Regions from separate parts of the Agrobacterium sp. GW821-FHT14E08 genome, predicted to be linked through region 1. Evidence: predicted binding sites of a transcription regulator. Region 1 holds the regulator's gene; the other holds the start of a gene.

Evidence for each region. The regulator HrcA, encoded in region 1, represses chaperone genes, less so after heat shock. The targets are predictions, from matches to a motif close to GTTAGCACTCNCNNNNNGNGAGTGCTAAC.
Region 2: a site for HrcA is predicted at 2,979-3,007, ahead of groES (co-chaperone GroES). Genes of this name have one in related genera too.

Annotation. Positions count from the first base shown of each region.
Region 1 covers NZ_JBXAPJ010000002.1:565,245-572,948, forward strand. The annotation lists gene AC1ROR_RS11445 (LptA/OstA family protein) at 1-150, shown strand, start outside; gene lptB (LPS export ABC transporter ATP-binding protein) at 211-969, shown strand; gene rpoN (RNA polymerase factor sigma-54) at 1,122-2,672, shown strand; gene hpf (ribosome hibernation-promoting factor, HPF/YfiA family) at 2,918-3,490, shown strand; gene ptsN (PTS IIA-like nitrogen regulatory protein PtsN) at 3,574-4,035, shown strand; gene grpE (nucleotide exchange factor GrpE) at 4,123-4,758, opposite strand; gene hrcA (heat-inducible transcriptional repressor HrcA) at 4,872-5,963, opposite strand; gene rph (ribonuclease PH) at 6,100-6,816, shown strand; gene rdgB (RdgB/HAM1 family non-canonical purine NTP pyrophosphatase) at 6,833-7,477, shown strand; gene hemW (radical SAM family heme chaperone HemW) at 7,483-7,704, shown strand, end outside.
Region 2 covers NZ_JBXAPJ010000002.1:213,017-220,720, forward strand. The annotation lists gene ileS (isoleucine--tRNA ligase) at 1-541, opposite strand, end outside; gene AC1ROR_RS09825 (bifunctional riboflavin kinase/FAD synthetase) at 822-1,802, opposite strand; gene AC1ROR_RS09830 (TIGR01459 family HAD-type hydrolase) at 1,845-2,693, opposite strand; gene groES (co-chaperone GroES) at 3,064-3,360, shown strand; gene groL (chaperonin GroEL) at 3,434-5,068, shown strand; gene AC1ROR_RS09845 (hypothetical protein) at 5,767-6,201, shown strand; gene AC1ROR_RS09850 (DoxX family protein) at 6,356-6,802, shown strand; gene hisG (ATP phosphoribosyltransferase) at 6,869-7,561, opposite strand; gene AC1ROR_RS09860 (ATP phosphoribosyltransferase regulatory subunit) at 7,558-7,704, opposite strand, start outside.

The sequences.
Region 1 (7,704 bases):
ACGGGCAAGCAGGTTGTGCTGTCTGAAGGCACGAATGTCTTCACTGGCTGCAAGCTGACTGTTTTGATGAATACGGGACAGGCGAAGCTCGAAAGCTGTGGCGGCCCCGTTCGGATCATGCTCGATCCGAAATCGCAGAAAAAACAGTAGTCTCACCTCGTGAAGATACCTTCGATCTCAAAAATATTTGGCGGTAGGCGCAACCGATCCGTGGAAGCGACATCGCAAGCCGACAAGGCTCGTTATGAAGGCACCCTGATCGCGCATGGTCTGACGAAGACCTATAATACGCGCCGGGTCGTCAACGGCGTTTCCCTGGTCGTGCGCCGCGGCGAGGCCGTGGGACTGCTTGGCCCCAACGGCGCGGGCAAAACCACCTGTTTTTACATGATCACCGGCCTCGTGCCCGTCGATACCGGCAAGATCGCCATCAACGGCAATGACGTTACCGGCATGCCGATGTACAGGCGCGCGCGCCTCGGCGTCGGTTATCTGCCGCAGGAAGCCTCGATTTTTCGCGGACTGACGGTGGAAGAAAACATCCGCGCCGTGCTGGAGGTCCACGAACCGAACAGCGTCAAGCGCAACCACAAGCTCGATGAGTTGCTGGAAGAGTTTCATATTGCGCAGCTGCGCAAATCGCCGGCAGTCGCACTTTCGGGTGGCGAACGCCGCCGCCTCGAAATCGCCCGTGCTCTCGCGACCGATCCGACCTTCATGCTCCTGGACGAGCCTTTTGCGGGCGTCGACCCGATTTCCGTCAGCGACATCCAGAATCTTGTCCGGCATTTGACCGCACGCGGGATCGGCGTTCTCATTACCGACCACAACGTCCGCGAAACGCTCGGCCTCATCGACCGCGCCTATATCATCCATGCCGGTGAGGTTCTGACCCATGGCCGTGCGGACGATATCGTCAATAATCCGGACGTTCGCCGCCTCTATCTCGGCAATAATTTTAGCCTGTAGCCCCCGGGCGCGAAAGATTCTTCATCGCGCCCCACCCTGACGCTTGACCAAACAAGATAAAAAAGCAATTTTTGGGCCAAGTTCTCTTGCCTCCGCAAAATTTATGAAAACTGTGGCAATGGAGAAGCTGTAAGGGGAGTTTCGCGTCCGCCATGGCATTATCTGCCAGCCTTTTGCTGCGTCAAAACCAGTCTCTTGTGATGACACCGCAACTGATGCAGTCCATCCAGCTGCTTCAGATGACGCATTTCGAGCTGACGCAGTTTATTGCGCAGGAGGTCGAACGCAATCCGCTGCTTGAAATTGCGGCAAACGACGGCGATTTGGGCGGTGACAGCCCGGCGGATGCGGAGAATTTCGGCGATGCCGACAGCGAGGCTTCGGATAAATCCGCTGCGATAACGGCTGACAGCGACGACTGGTACGGTGAGCGCGCCGCCAATCTTGGCGAACAGCTGGATACCAGCTTTGAAAACGTCTTTCCCGACGACGGCGAACCCAGAAAAGCCGACGCCCCCGAGCTGGCGGCCCAGTGGAAATCCATGCCCGGACAGGAATCCGGCGAAGGTTACGATCTGGACGACTTCGTTGCCGCAAAACAGAGCCTCGGCGACCATCTCAATCAGCAATTGCCGCTCGCCATTTCTTCCCCGGAGGAGCGGATGATCGCGGATGCGCTGATCGGCCAGCTCGACGAAACCGGCTATATCGCGACGGACGCTGTGGATGATGTCGCCGAACGGCTGGGAGCAACCCCATCCGCTGTTGAGCAGGTTTTGAAAACCCTTCAGGGCTTTGATCCTCCGGGCGTGTTTTCCCGCTCGCTGAGCGAATGTCTGGCAATCCAGCTCGCCCAGAAAGATCGGCTCGATCCGGCGATGCGGGCCTTTGTCGACAATCTGGAACTTCTGGCCAAACGGGACTTTGCGGCCCTGAAAAAACTTTGCGGCGTCGATGAAGAAGACCTTCTCGACATGCTGGCGGAAATCCGCACACTCAATCCACGCCCCGGCGCGGGCTACGATTCGACCGTTTCGGAGACAATCGTCCCCGATATCATCGTGCGCCCCTCTTCCACAGGCGGCTGGCTTGTGGAAATCAATCCCGAAACGCTGCCTCGCGTGCTCATCAACCAGACCTATTTCGCCGAGGTCTCACGGCACAAGGTTCGTCAGGGCGAGGATCAGGATTTTCTGGCCGAGTGCATGCAGACGGCCCATTGGCTCACCCGCAGCCTGGACCAGCGCGCCCGCACCATCATGAAGGTGGCAACCGAAATCGTTCGCCAGCAGGACGCCTTTCTCGTCAATGGCGTGGATCACCTGCGCCCGCTGAACCTGAAGACGGTGGCCGATGCGATCAAGATGCATGAATCCACCGTCAGCCGCGTGACGTCGAAAAAATACATGCTGACGCCGCGCGGTCTGTTCGAGCTCAAATATTTCTTCAGCGTGTCGATCAGTTCCGTGGAAGGCGGCGACAGCCATTCGGCGGAAGCGGTGCGCCACCGCATCAAGGGCATGATCGCGCAGGAGTCTGCCGACGCCGTGCTTTCCGATGACGATATCGTCGACAATCTGAAAAAGAGCGGCATCGATCTCGCCCGCCGCACCGTCGCCAAATATCGCGAGGCGATGAACATCCCCTCCTCCGTGCAAAGGCGCCGGGAAAAGAAAGCGCTGGCGAGGGCCTCAGCCTACTGAGCAGCGAAAGCGATCACGTTTTCAGGGCTCGGCTGCCGCATCCCGGCTGCACCATTGACTCTTGCCACGCCAGGGGCTAGAAGCCCGCCGCACACGTAAGCAAGGTCATTTGTAACGGATTCATCTCCACCGTCCATGGGCGTAAAATTCGAATGGGGGCTTTTTAAGGTCTTCGAAACGCTTGGATGCGCGCGCGGCTTGACGTAAGCTGGTACTCGCAAATCACTACAAAAAGGAAAATTTCCATGAGTGTGCGTGTATCTGGTAAACATATGGAGATCGGTGAATCTTTCCGTCAGCGGATTGAGGACAATATAGGTCTGGCGGTTACCAAATACTTCGATGGGGGGTATTCAGGCCAAGTGACCGTGGAGAAGTCGGGATCGCGTTTTGCCGCCGATTGCAAGCTGCATCTCGATACGGGCGTTGTATTGCATGCGGCGGGTCAGGCAAATGATCCGCAAGCGAGTTTCGATGCCGCCGCAGAGCGGATTGAAAAGCGCCTGCGTCGTTACAAGCGCAAGCTGAAAGATCATCATAGCGGCGCAAATGGCGTGATGCCGGAAATCGCCTATACGGTGATGGATGCTATTCCCGATGAGGATCACGAGGTCCCTGAAGATTACGCACCCACCATCGTGGCAGAGAGTTCGAAACAGATAAAGACAATGTCCGTTGCCAGCGCCGTGATGGCGCTCGACATGACGGACGAACCGGTTCTGCTCTTCCGCAGCCCGGGCAAGGAATATCTCAACATCGTCTACCGACGTCATGACGGCAATATCGGCTGGATCGACGCGGAAACGATCAAGAGCTGAACAGTCTGACAGGACTGTGGGAGGCAGGGCGCGAAAGCGTATCTGCCTCCCACATCGTCTCGATGGCATGAAGGAAAAAGAGAATGGCGTTGGCAGATTTGCTGCAACAAGATGCGATTATTCCCGCCCTCAAGGTGAATTCCAAAAAGCAATTGCTTCAGGAGCTGGCCGCAAAGGCAGCCAGAATTACCGGAGTCTCGGAACGGGAAGTTTTCGACGTCATCCTCCAGCGTGAAAAGCTCGGCTCCACCGGTGTGGGCCACGGCATCGCCATTCCGCATGGCAAGCTCAACAGCATCCATCAGATCACCGGCGTTTTCGCACGCCTTGAAACGCCGGTTGATTTCGAAGCACTGGACGACCAGCCGGTCGATCTGGTTTTCCTGCTGCTCGCGCCCGAGGGCGCCGGCGCGGATCACCTCAAGGCCCTGTCCAGAATTGCGCGCGCCCTGCGCGACCCCGAACTGGTGGCCAAGCTGCGCGCCACCGATTCCGATACGGCAATCTACGCCTTCCTCAATCAGGAGCAGGCGACGGCGGCCTGATCGCCGCTTCCCTGCTGGCCTCAGTTTTCATGACATAAAAAACGCGCCCTGAAGGCGCGTTTTTTATTGGGGTAAGAAGAGAATGCCTCAGGCATCCTTTTCATTGAGAGAAGACGTGCCCGGCTCGGCCGATGCGGATATCTCAACTTTCGGGCCGCCCTTGGCGACGCCAACCATGGCGGGGCGCAGGACCCGGTCGCCGATGGTGAAGCCGGCCTGAACCACCTGAACCACGGTATTGTTCGGAACCGCCGGGTTGGGGATTTCGAACATGGCCTGGTGGAAATTCGGGTCGAACTTCTGGCCTTCGGCATCGATCTTCTTGACGCCGTGGCGTTCCAGCGTCGACAGCATCGAGCGCTCGGTCATTTCCACGCCTTCAATCAGGCCGTTGAGACCAGCTTCGCCATTGGTCTTGAGTTCGTCGGGAATGGCCTCGAGAGCACGGCGAAGATTATCGGAAACGGCGAGCATGTCGCGCGCAAAACCGGCGAGCGAATAGGACTTGGCGTCCTTGACGTCACGCTCGGTACGGCGACGAAGATTGTCCATTTCGGCCGCGAGGCGCAGGAACTTGTCGCGCAGATCGGCATTTTCAGACTTCAGCAGCTCGACCGGATCGGGTTCGGCGATTTCAGACGGCTCTTCCCCGGCAAGCGTGGGTTCGACAAACTCTTCGGCGACATCAGCGTCAGGTCCGGGCTTTTTTGTATCGTCGGTCATGACGTTCTCCAGATTTGAATGTTGTTGGTTGCGCCCGATATCGAGGTTTGACGGGCAAAAATCAAGGCTTGCGGCGAAAAGCTTGCCGCATTCTCTGGCCTTGCGGGCTTATCCTATCTCTGCTTGCGGGAAAGGCGGGCCATGATCTGCGCGGTATAGTCCACCATAGGCACGATACGGGCGTAATTGAGCCTGGTGGGACCAATGACGCCGACCGCACCCACAACGCGATTTTCCTCATCTCGGTAGGGCGCGACAATCAGCGAGGAACCGGACAGCGAAAACAGCTTGTTTTCCGAACCGATGAAAATCCTGACCCCCGAGCCGCTTTCCGCGAGATTGAGGATTTCGATGAGGTTTTCCTTGCGCTCGAGATCGTCGAACAGCAGGCGCACGCGATCAATGTCTTCCTCGCCGGCGAGACCCTCAAGCAGGTTGGAGCGCCCGCGCACGATGAGGCGGCCGAGCTTGCCCTCCTCATTGTCGCCCGCCCAGACGGCCAGGCCGCGCTCGATGAGATCCTGCGCCAGCGTGCCGAGCTCCGATTGCAACTCCGCCTGCTGCCTCTGGAACTGAGTTCGCAACTCCTGCAGCGTCTGGCCGGACAGATGCGCATTGATGAAATTCGCCGCCTCTATCAATTGCGACGAGGAAATGCCCGCAGGTAACTCGATGATGCGGTTTTCGACCTGATTGTGGTCGCCCACCAGCACGGCAAGCGCCTTGGTGGGTTCCAGCCGGATGAATTCCACATGTTTGAGGATGACGTCGTTCTTGGCCGTCAGCACGAGGCCAGCGCCGCGCGACATGCCTGATAACATGCGGCTCGCCTCCGTCAGCAGCCCTTCCAGCGATTGCTCGTGGCCGGCGACCGGGCCGATCTGCCGGTCGATGTTTGCCCGTTCCTCAGCAGGCAGATCGCCCACCTGCATGAAGGCGTCAACGAAGAAGCGTAGTCCCGTCTGGGTGGGCAGGCGTCCGGCGCTGATATGCGGCGAATAGATGAGGCCCAGCTCCTCCAGATCGCTCATCACGTTGCGGACGGAAGCCGGCGAGAGCGACATGGGCAGCAGCCGCGACAGGCTGCGCGACCCCAGGGGTTCACCCGTGTCGAGATAACCTTCAACGATGCGCCGGAAAATCTCCCGCGACCGTTCATCCAGCAGCGATGCCTGATCTTTTGAAAGCGGTGCAGAAAAGCCCATCTCGTCCGTTCTTTGTCATCCAAATCCTGTTTGCATCAATATAATGCGTCGCGCCGCCGCGGCAAAACGGAAATTGGCTTTGCAAATGCCCGGGCCTCGCCTTAGAAGGCAGGAACCAACATGGAGAGTGGATCATATGCGGCCTTCAGGCAGAAAAACCGATCAGATGCGCAAGGTTTCCTTCGAGCGCAATTTCTCGAAACATGCCGAAGGCTCCTGTCTGGTCAAATTCGGCGACACGCATGTGCTCGTCACCGCAAGCCTCGAGGAAAAGACGCCGCCGTGGCTGCGCAACAGCGGCAAGGGCTGGGTCACCGCCGAATACGGCATGCTGCCGCGCTCCACCCATGAGCGCATGAAGCGTGAGGCCGCTTCCGGCAAGCAGGGCGGCCGCACCCAGGAAATCCAGCGCCTCATCGGCCGCTCGCTGCGTGCGGTGGTCGACTTGCAGGCGCTCGGGGAGCGCCAGATCAGCATCGACTGCGACGTCATTCAGGCCGATGGCGGCACACGCACCGCCTCCATCACCGGCGCATGGATAGCCCTCCATGATTGCCTGAAGTGGATGGAAACCCGCAACATGATCAAGGTCGAGAAGGTCCTCAAGGATCATATCGCGGCGATCTCCTGCGGTATCTTCGCAAAACAGCCGGTTATCGATCTCGATTATCTGGAGGATTCCTCCGCTGAGACCGACGCGAATTTCGTCATCACCGGCTCCGGCGGCATCGTCGAGGTTCAGGGAACGGCGGAAGGCGCCCCCTTCTCCGAAGAGGAATTCCTGACGCTGCTTAGCCTTGCCAAGACGGGCTGCGGCGAACTGGTCGCCCTTCAGAAACAGGCGATCGCCTGAGCCACGGGAAAACGTCATGCGCAAGCTCGATACCAGAACGATCGTCGTCGCCAGCCACAACAAGGGCAAGATCGCCGAAATCGCCGACCTGATCGGACCTTTCGGCTTCTCTGCCAAGTCGGCCGCCGAGCTGAATTTCGAAGAGCCGGATGAAACGGGCACCACCTTTGAGGACAATGCCGCCATCAAGGCGCTTGCCTCCGCAAAGGCATCGGGTCTGCCCGCCTTGTCCGACGATTCCGGTCTGGTCATCGATGCGCTGGATGGAGCACCCGGCGTCTATACCGCCAATTGGGCAGAGACGGCCGATGGCACGCGCGACTTCGCCATGGCCATGCAGAAGGTTGAAGATGCGCTTGCCGAGCGTGGCGCATCAAAGCCCGAAGATCGCACGGGTCGGTTCGTGAGCGTGCTTTGCCTCGCCTGGCCGGATGGGCATGTCGAATATTTCCGTGGCGAGGTGGAGGGCACTGTTGTGTGGCCGCCGCGCGGAACGAGCGGTTTCGGTTATGACCCCGTCTTCAAACCCGAAGGCTATGACACTACATTCGGTGAGATGACAGCGGACGAAAAACACGGCTGGAAGCCGGGTGACGCGGCAGCGCTGTCGCATCGCGCCCGCGCCTTTAAAAAATTCGTAGAAACCTGCCTGGAGGCATGAACCCGATGGTCGGGGAGCATCATTTTTCTGCCCCCGGCGCATCGCTTCTGCCGGATACGGGCGATCCCGGCTTCGGGATCTATCTGCATTGGCCCTTCTGTGCGGCCAAATGTCCCTATTGCGATTTCAACAGCCATGTCCGCCACCGCCCGGTAGATCAGGAACGGTTTACGGCTGCCTTTCTCCGTGAAATGGAACATATGCGGGCATTGAGCGGCCCGCGCGTC
Region 2 (7,704 bases), 350 kb from region 1:
TCTTCAAAAGTTCGCCGGCGATGCGGGCTTCGGCGTGGAAGTTCATCGTCGTGTAGGGATTTTCAAAGTCGCCTTCGATGCCGAGGCGCTTGAACTCTTCCGACTGGACCTTGATCCAGCCAGCCGCAAAGTCGCGGCATTCCTTACGGAATTCGTTGACTGGAACCTCGTCCTTGTTCTTGCCCTTGGCGCGATAGGCTTCCTCGATCTTCCATTCGATCGGCAGGCCATGGCAATCCCAGCCCGGCACGTAATTGGCATCGTAACCGCGCATCTGGAACGAGCGGGTGATGACGTCCTTCAGGATCTTGTTGAGCGCATGGCCGATATGGATGTTGCCGTTGGCATAGGGCGGGCCGTCATGCAGCACGAATTTTTCGCGGCCGGCGGCGGAGGCGCGCAGGCGTCTGTAGAGGCCCATCTCCTGCCAGCGCTTCACCGTTTCCGGTTCTTTTTGCGGCAGGCCGGCGCGCATCGGAAAATCCGTCTGCGGCAGATAGAGGGTGGCGGAATAGTCGAGTTTTTCTGCGGTGTCGCTCATAATCGTACCGTTGTTGCGCGCCGTGTCGGTCGCGCCGTCTCAATTTCAAACAGGGCAAATTCGGAAAGCGCCATCACAAATGCCGTGACAAGCGCCAAAATCCCGGACCTTCCGGCTCCTCAGAGCGGGCGGAAGGCCGGGCCAATAATTCGGCCAATCTGATTTTTAAACATCAACCGGTATTGGGACATGGCCGGTTGTTTATGCGGTTTTCCAGCAAAAAGGAAGAGAAAAGCGACAGTAAAATGGGCCGGAATACGGGCTCCCCAGCCCTTCCGGCTCAAAATGCGATCTTCGCATCCACTTCGCTCAGCGGCCGCACGCCTGACAGCATCGCCCTTGCCTCCTCCTCGTCGCGCCTGATCTGCGCGACCAGCGGTTCCAGGCCATCGAATTTCAGCTCGTCACGCAGATGCCCGAAGAAGGACACCGAACAGACCTCGCTATAGAGATCGCCGGAAAAATCGAAGATATAGGTTTCGAGCAGCGCCGCGCCGTTTTCGGTCACCGTCGGGCGGTATCCGAAGCTTGCGACGCCATCGCGGATGGAGCCGTCAGGCCGGCGGAACCGCACGGCATAGATGCCCGCCTTCAGTTCCGTCTCCGGCGCCAGCGCCATGTTGGCTGTCGGGTAACCCAAGGTGCGCCCCAGCTTCTGGCCGCCGATGACTTCGCTTTCCACCGTGAAGCGGTAACCCAGCAATCCGGCCGCACCCGCCACATCGCCCTCGCATAAGAGCGAGCGGATACGGCTGGAGGAAACGACATCCGCACCCTCGTCGCGGAAGGCATCCACCAGTGTCACGTCGAAGTCGTGGCGCTTGCCGGCGGCCATCAGAAAGGCCGGACCACCTTCGCGGCCCTTGCCGAAATGAAAATCAAAGCCGGTGACGACAGCGCTGGCATGGAGCCAGTCGACCAGAATGGATTGGACGAATTCCTCCGCCGAACGCTGCGAGAATTCCCGGTCGAAGGGGTATTCGATCACGGAGCGGAAACCGATGGCTTCGAGAATGCGCGCCTTCAGAGGTGCGGGGGTGAGGCGAAAGACCGGCGTTTCCGGGCGGAACACGGAACGGGGATGCGGTTCAAAAGTCAGTACCAGCGCGGGAACACCACGCGCCTCGGCCAGTTCCAGCGCGCGATCCAGAACGGCGCGGTGGCCGCGATGCACGCCATCGAAATTGCCGATCGCGATGACGCCGCCGCGAAGATTGTCCGGCAGCGGCTCCTTTTTTTCATTGCGATGAAAGACGGTCATGGCAGTCGATCCATTTTTGCGCCAGCTTAAGCCAGACGCCCTTTAAGCAAGACGGGGCATCCACCAGCCGGGAGCCGCGCCCTGCCCCTTGAGATAGGCGTTCAGAAGCGCCTCGTCCGTTTGACCGTTCAGCGTATATTCGGCGGCGTGAATGCCGCCGCTGATATAAAGAAGGTTGAGGCCGCTCGCAATCGCGCCCTTCACATCCGTCGGCATGCCGTCGCCGATCGCGAGCACGCGATCCTTGGGGAAGGCGCCGCGCACTTCTTTCGCCGCCGCGAGGCAGGCTTCGTAGATCGGCATATGCGGCTTGCCGGCAATGCGGACCTCGCCGCCCAGCTGTTCATAATAGGCGGCCATGGCGCCGGCGCAGGGAATGATGCGCTCACCGCGCTCCACCACCAGATCGGGATTGGCGCAGATCATCGGCGCCCCGCGGGCGATGAAGCCCTTGAGCATTTCTGTATAATCTTCCGGCGTTTCCGTCTCGTCATCAAAGAAACCGGTACAGACGACGGATTGCGCTTCCGCTTCGCTAACCCGCTCGACATCCAGACCCTCCAGCAGCGGCAGATCGCGTTCCGGGCCGAGCAGGAAGACTTTTTTCGGGCCTTCCGCGATCAGGCCGCGTGTGACGTCACCGGAGGTGATGATGCGGTCATAGGCCTCATCCGGAACGCCGAGAACGCGAAGCTGGGCAATGACGCCGGGAGCGGGGCGCGGCGAATTGGTGATGAGCACCACCGTCTTGCCGGCCTTGCGCGCTTCGTGCAGTGCAACCGCCGCATCCGGAAAGGCGCTGACACCATTGTGCAGCACGCCCCAGACATCCGAAAGAATAACGTCGAACCCATCAGTTATTTCGCCGAGGGTGAGAATGCGATGGGCCATGAGATGCTTTCCGGATGCGAGAAGAGGGTGTGCGTGACATCGCAAAGCGGGACGCCGATGGCAAGAAAAAAAGCAATGACAAACCTTCCGTCTGCCCGCCCGCCACCGTCCGAACATAAAACCTCGCTAGGCCCGAAAAGGCAGCGAATTGCAAATAGGGTGTGGTTTGCCGCCGTCGCTTAGTACGCAGAAATTTCTGTCATGGAACGCTGATAACCATAGCGCATAAAATTTTTCCGACAGCGCGTTCTTGACTCCGGCAGAACGCCTCCTTATCTCGGCTTCGCTGGCACTCCAACAAGGTGAGTGCTAACACCCATCACGCGAGCCTCCAAGGGTTCGTGAAGTCATTTGATCGAGGGATTAGGCAATGACAAGCACCAATTTCCGCCCGCTTCACGATCGCGTCGTCGTTCGTCGCGTTGAATCCGAAGCAAAGACCAAGGGCGGCATCATCATTCCCGATACCGCCAAGGAAAAGCCGCAGGAAGGCGAAATCGTCGCTGTTGGCTCCGGCGCGCGCGATGAGGCCGGCAAGGTCGTCGCTCTCGACGTCAAGGTTGGCGATCGCGTCCTGTTCGGCAAGTGGTCGGGCACCGAAGTCAAGCTCGACGGCGAAGACCTTCTGATCATGAAGGAAGCCGACATCATGGGTATCATCGGCTGATTTAGCCGAACCCGTCCTTCCTTAAATTTCAAGCCGGACCCTGTCCGGCCATTCGAAACCAGGAGTTTTGAAAATGGCAGCCAAAGAAGTCAAATTCGGCCGCACAGCGCGCGAAAAGATGCTCAAGGGCGTCGACATTCTCGCTGATGCAGTGAAGGTCACCCTCGGCCCGAAGGGTCGTAACGTCGTTATCGACAAGTCCTTCGGCGCACCGCGCATCACCAAGGACGGCGTTTCCGTCGCCAAGGAAATCGAACTGGAAGACAAGTTCGAGAACATGGGCGCGCAGCTCGTTCGCGAAGTCGCTTCCAAGACCAACGACATCGCCGGTGACGGCACCACCACCGCAACGGTTCTGGCCCAGGCCATCGTTCGCGAAGGTGCAAAGGCAGTTGCTGCCGGCATGAACCCGATGGACCTGAAGCGCGGTATCGATCTGGCCGTTGCTGAAGTCGTCAAGGACCTTCAGGCCAAGGCCAAGAAGATCAACACGTCTGAAGAAGTTGCGCAGGTCGGCACGATCTCTGCAAACGGCGAGCGTCAGATCGGTCTCGACATTGCTGAAGCAATGCAGCGCGTCGGCAACGAAGGCGTCATCACCGTTGAAGAAGCCAAGACCGCTGAAACCGAACTCGAAGTCGTCGAAGGCATGCAGTTCGACCGCGGCTACCTGTCGCCCTACTTCGTGACCAACCCGGAAAAGATGGTTGCGGACCTCGAAGACGCCTACATCCTTCTGCACGAAAAGAAGCTCTCGAACCTCCAGGCCATGCTGCCGGTTCTCGAAGCCGTCGTTCAGACCGGCAAGCCGCTCGTCATCATCGCTGAAGACGTCGAAGGCGAAGCTCTTGCAACGCTCGTCGTCAACAAGCTGCGTGGCGGCCTCAAGATCGCTGCCGTCAAGGCTCCGGGCTTCGGCGACCGCCGCAAGGCCATGCTGGAAGACATCGCCATCCTGACCGGTGGTACCGTCATTTCCGAAGACCTCGGCATCAAGCTCGAAAGCGTTACCCTCGACATGCTCGGCAAGTCGAAGAAGGTTTCGATCTCCAAGGAAAACACCACGATCGTCGACGGTGCCGGCCAGAAGTCGGACATCGAAGGCCGCGTTGCCCAGATCAAGGCGCAGATCGAGGAAACCACTTCTGACTACGACCGCGAAAAGCTGCAGGAACGTCTTGCCAAGCTCGCTGGCGGCGTTGCCGTGATCCGCGTTGGCGGTTCGACGGAAGTTGAAGTGAAGGAAAAGAAGGACCGCATCGACGACGCTCTCAACGCGACGCGCGCTGCCGTTCAGGAAGGCATCGTACCGGGCGGCGGCGTTGCCCTGCTGCGTTCCTCCACGAAGATCACTGCCAAGGGTGCAAACGACGACCAGGAAGCTGGCATCAACATCGTTCGCAAGGCTCTGCAGGCTCTGGTTCGCCAGATCGCAGAAAACGCTGGTGACGAAGCTTCCATCGTTGTTGGCAAGATCCTCGACAAGAACGAAGACAACTACGGCTACAACGCCCAGACCGGCGAATATGGCGACCTGATCCAGCTCGGCATCGTCGACCCGGTCAAGGTTGTTCGCACGGCTCTGCAGAACGCAGCTTCGGTTGCTTCGCTGCTGATCACCACCGAAGCCATGATCGCCGAGCTTCCGAAGAAGGAAGCTGCAATGCCGGCAATGCCGGGCGGCGGCATGGGCGGCATGGACTTCTAATCAGTCCTGTCACCGGAATTACGAAAGGGCGGTCTTCGGATCGCCCTTTTTCTTTGCCGCCCATGCCTTTTGAGGGGTCCGGCGTCGCAAGCGCGCCAGACGGGCGGCATGGACTTCCAATCAATCCTGTCACCGGAATTACGAAAGGGCGGTCTTCGGATCGCCCTTTTTCTTTGCCGCCCATGCCTTTTGAGTGGTCCGGCGTCGCAAGCGCGCCAGACGGGCGGCATGGACTTCCAATCAATCCTGTCACCGGAATTAAGAAAGGGCGGTCTTCGGAGCAGCAAAATACTCCACGCGTGCGATAGGCTCCAAAATATTGTATCCTTTTGGGACACAAATAGCCTTAGCCGGCTTGTTTTTGGAAGTGCATGCAATAATAGGACACCGCTAAGGGCGAATCACAATCGCAGATGAGGCGGATTTTCGCCCTCACCGGCCTATAAATTCGACACATAGTTGTCTTTTTTCATATATTTCGCGATTGCGATGAAGGAACACATAATATTTTTGATTTTCTCTCTGACTGGTTGTTGTGGGTAAGAGAAAATAAACTATAAGTCAGCCCCCGTAAGGGTGCCGCGACGGGACGCAAGCATTGAAGGGGTTCGATGCCTGGCTAAAAGTTTCGACTGCGGGTGGCGGTGGAAGTTCAACTTGGCAGTGACGCTTGAAATTGCGTCGCTGGTACGATGTTCATGCGGGGGCGCGATTTGTTCGAAATCTCAAGACGCAACGATGCTCTGCCTGCGGCCGTGACGACCACGCCCGATCCCAGAACCCTGTCCAATTTCTTCATTTCGGAAGAGTGGAGCAGCGATCTTTCAAGCGGCGTCATCAGGCTTGGCGAACAGGCCTCCTTCATGCACGGCCTGCCCCCCGGCGAGTGCGGTCTGCTCAGCCTTGTCCGCTGCTACGATCGCAGCGACCATGCCCGCGTGCTGGAACTTTTCGAGCAGGCCTCCACTGCGCCTTCACGATTCTGCTTTTCCACCAACCTCTTCATCCTTCCGACAATGCGCCAGCCCGTTATCTGCATGGGTGAATCCGCCGGTTTTGAAGACGATCGGCAGGGGCGAATTTCCGGGCTTTTCCTGTTTCCGCGTTTCGAAGATATTCGCTTCGCCGCCTGAATAACCTGCCGAAGGCTCGCCATCGTTCACAAAATGACGACAAATCGTCTCCTCTTGTTCATCTTTATGGACGGGTGATTTTCCGCCATTGATATCTCCAGACATCGCCCTGCAGCTTAACCGGCGACACGCCGATCAATTACCGGAGATTTCCATGTCCAGCAGCCAGAACGTTCTCGTTCTCATCGCCCGCATTCTGCTTTCCTTCATCTTCATCACATCGGGCTTCGGCAAGCTCACCGATCCGGCCGGCACGGCCGGCATGATCACGGGCGCCGGCCTGCCCGCCGCAACCGCGCTTGCCTATATTGCAGGCCTGTTCGAACTTGTTGCCGGCCTTGCCATTCTCGCTGGTTTCCAGACCAAGATCGCCGCCTGGGCGCTTGCCGTCTTCTGCGTCTTCACCGGTCTGGTGTTCCACAGCGGCACCGTTGCCGTTCCCGGCTGGCCTGAGCCGGCTCTTGGCTGGATCAACACGCTGAACGGCATCATGATGGTGAAGAACATCACCCTTGCCGGCGCTTACATCCTGCTTGCCGCCTTCGGTCCCGGCGCCTACTCCGTCGACGCTAAGCGCGGCGCGGCTGTGGCCCACGCATAAGCCAAACAACAGATCGACCAATAAAAAAGCCGCCGGATCGCTCCGGCGGCTTTTTGTTTTGCGTGGTCAGACCACAGCCCTGATGCGCGAGGCGATCTCCTGAACCGCCGCATCGCCTTCGTGTTCCGGCTTGCGGGCACGCACAAAGCAGGCTTCCGAACTGACGATGATGCCGTCAGAGAGAATTTTCAGGTGGTTGGCCTTCAGCGTCGAGCCGGTCGAGGTGATATCAACGATGATATCCGCCTGCCCCGCCGCCGGTGCACCTTCGGTCGCGCCAAGGCTTTCGACGATGCGATAAAGCTGAATGCCGTGCTGGCGCGAAAAGAACTGCTGCGTCAGCCGCCAATATTTGGTGGCGATGGCAAGCCTGCGGCCATGGCGGGCGCGGAACTCCGAAGCGACATCGCCGAGATCGGCCATGCTGTCCACATCCAGCCAGATTTCCGGCACGGCGACCACGACATCCGCATGGCCGAAACCGAGGCGGGCGCAGAACTCCACCTGCGCATCGGCATTGGTCAGCCCTTCGCGCACAAGGTCCTCTCCCGTCACGCCGAAATCCACCGTACCGGCGCCGATCTCGCGGGCGATCTCGGAGGCCGAGAGATAGGCGATCTCGATATCGTCGCGCCCTTCGATGCGGCCGCGATAGGAACGGTCATTGCCGACGGCCGCGACTTTCAGCCCGGCGCGTTCCAGAACGGCGGAGGCATCTTCCTTCATCCGGCCCTTGGAGGGCAATGCGATGGTGATCATGGCTTGTCGCTCCCGCGCACCGTTTCGATGCGATCCAGCCAGAGCGAGAAGCCCACGGCCGGGATTTTTTCCTGTGCGCCGAGCAGGGTCAGCAGCCGGTCGAAACGGCCGCCGCCGGCCAGCACGCTGTCTCCACCCGCTTC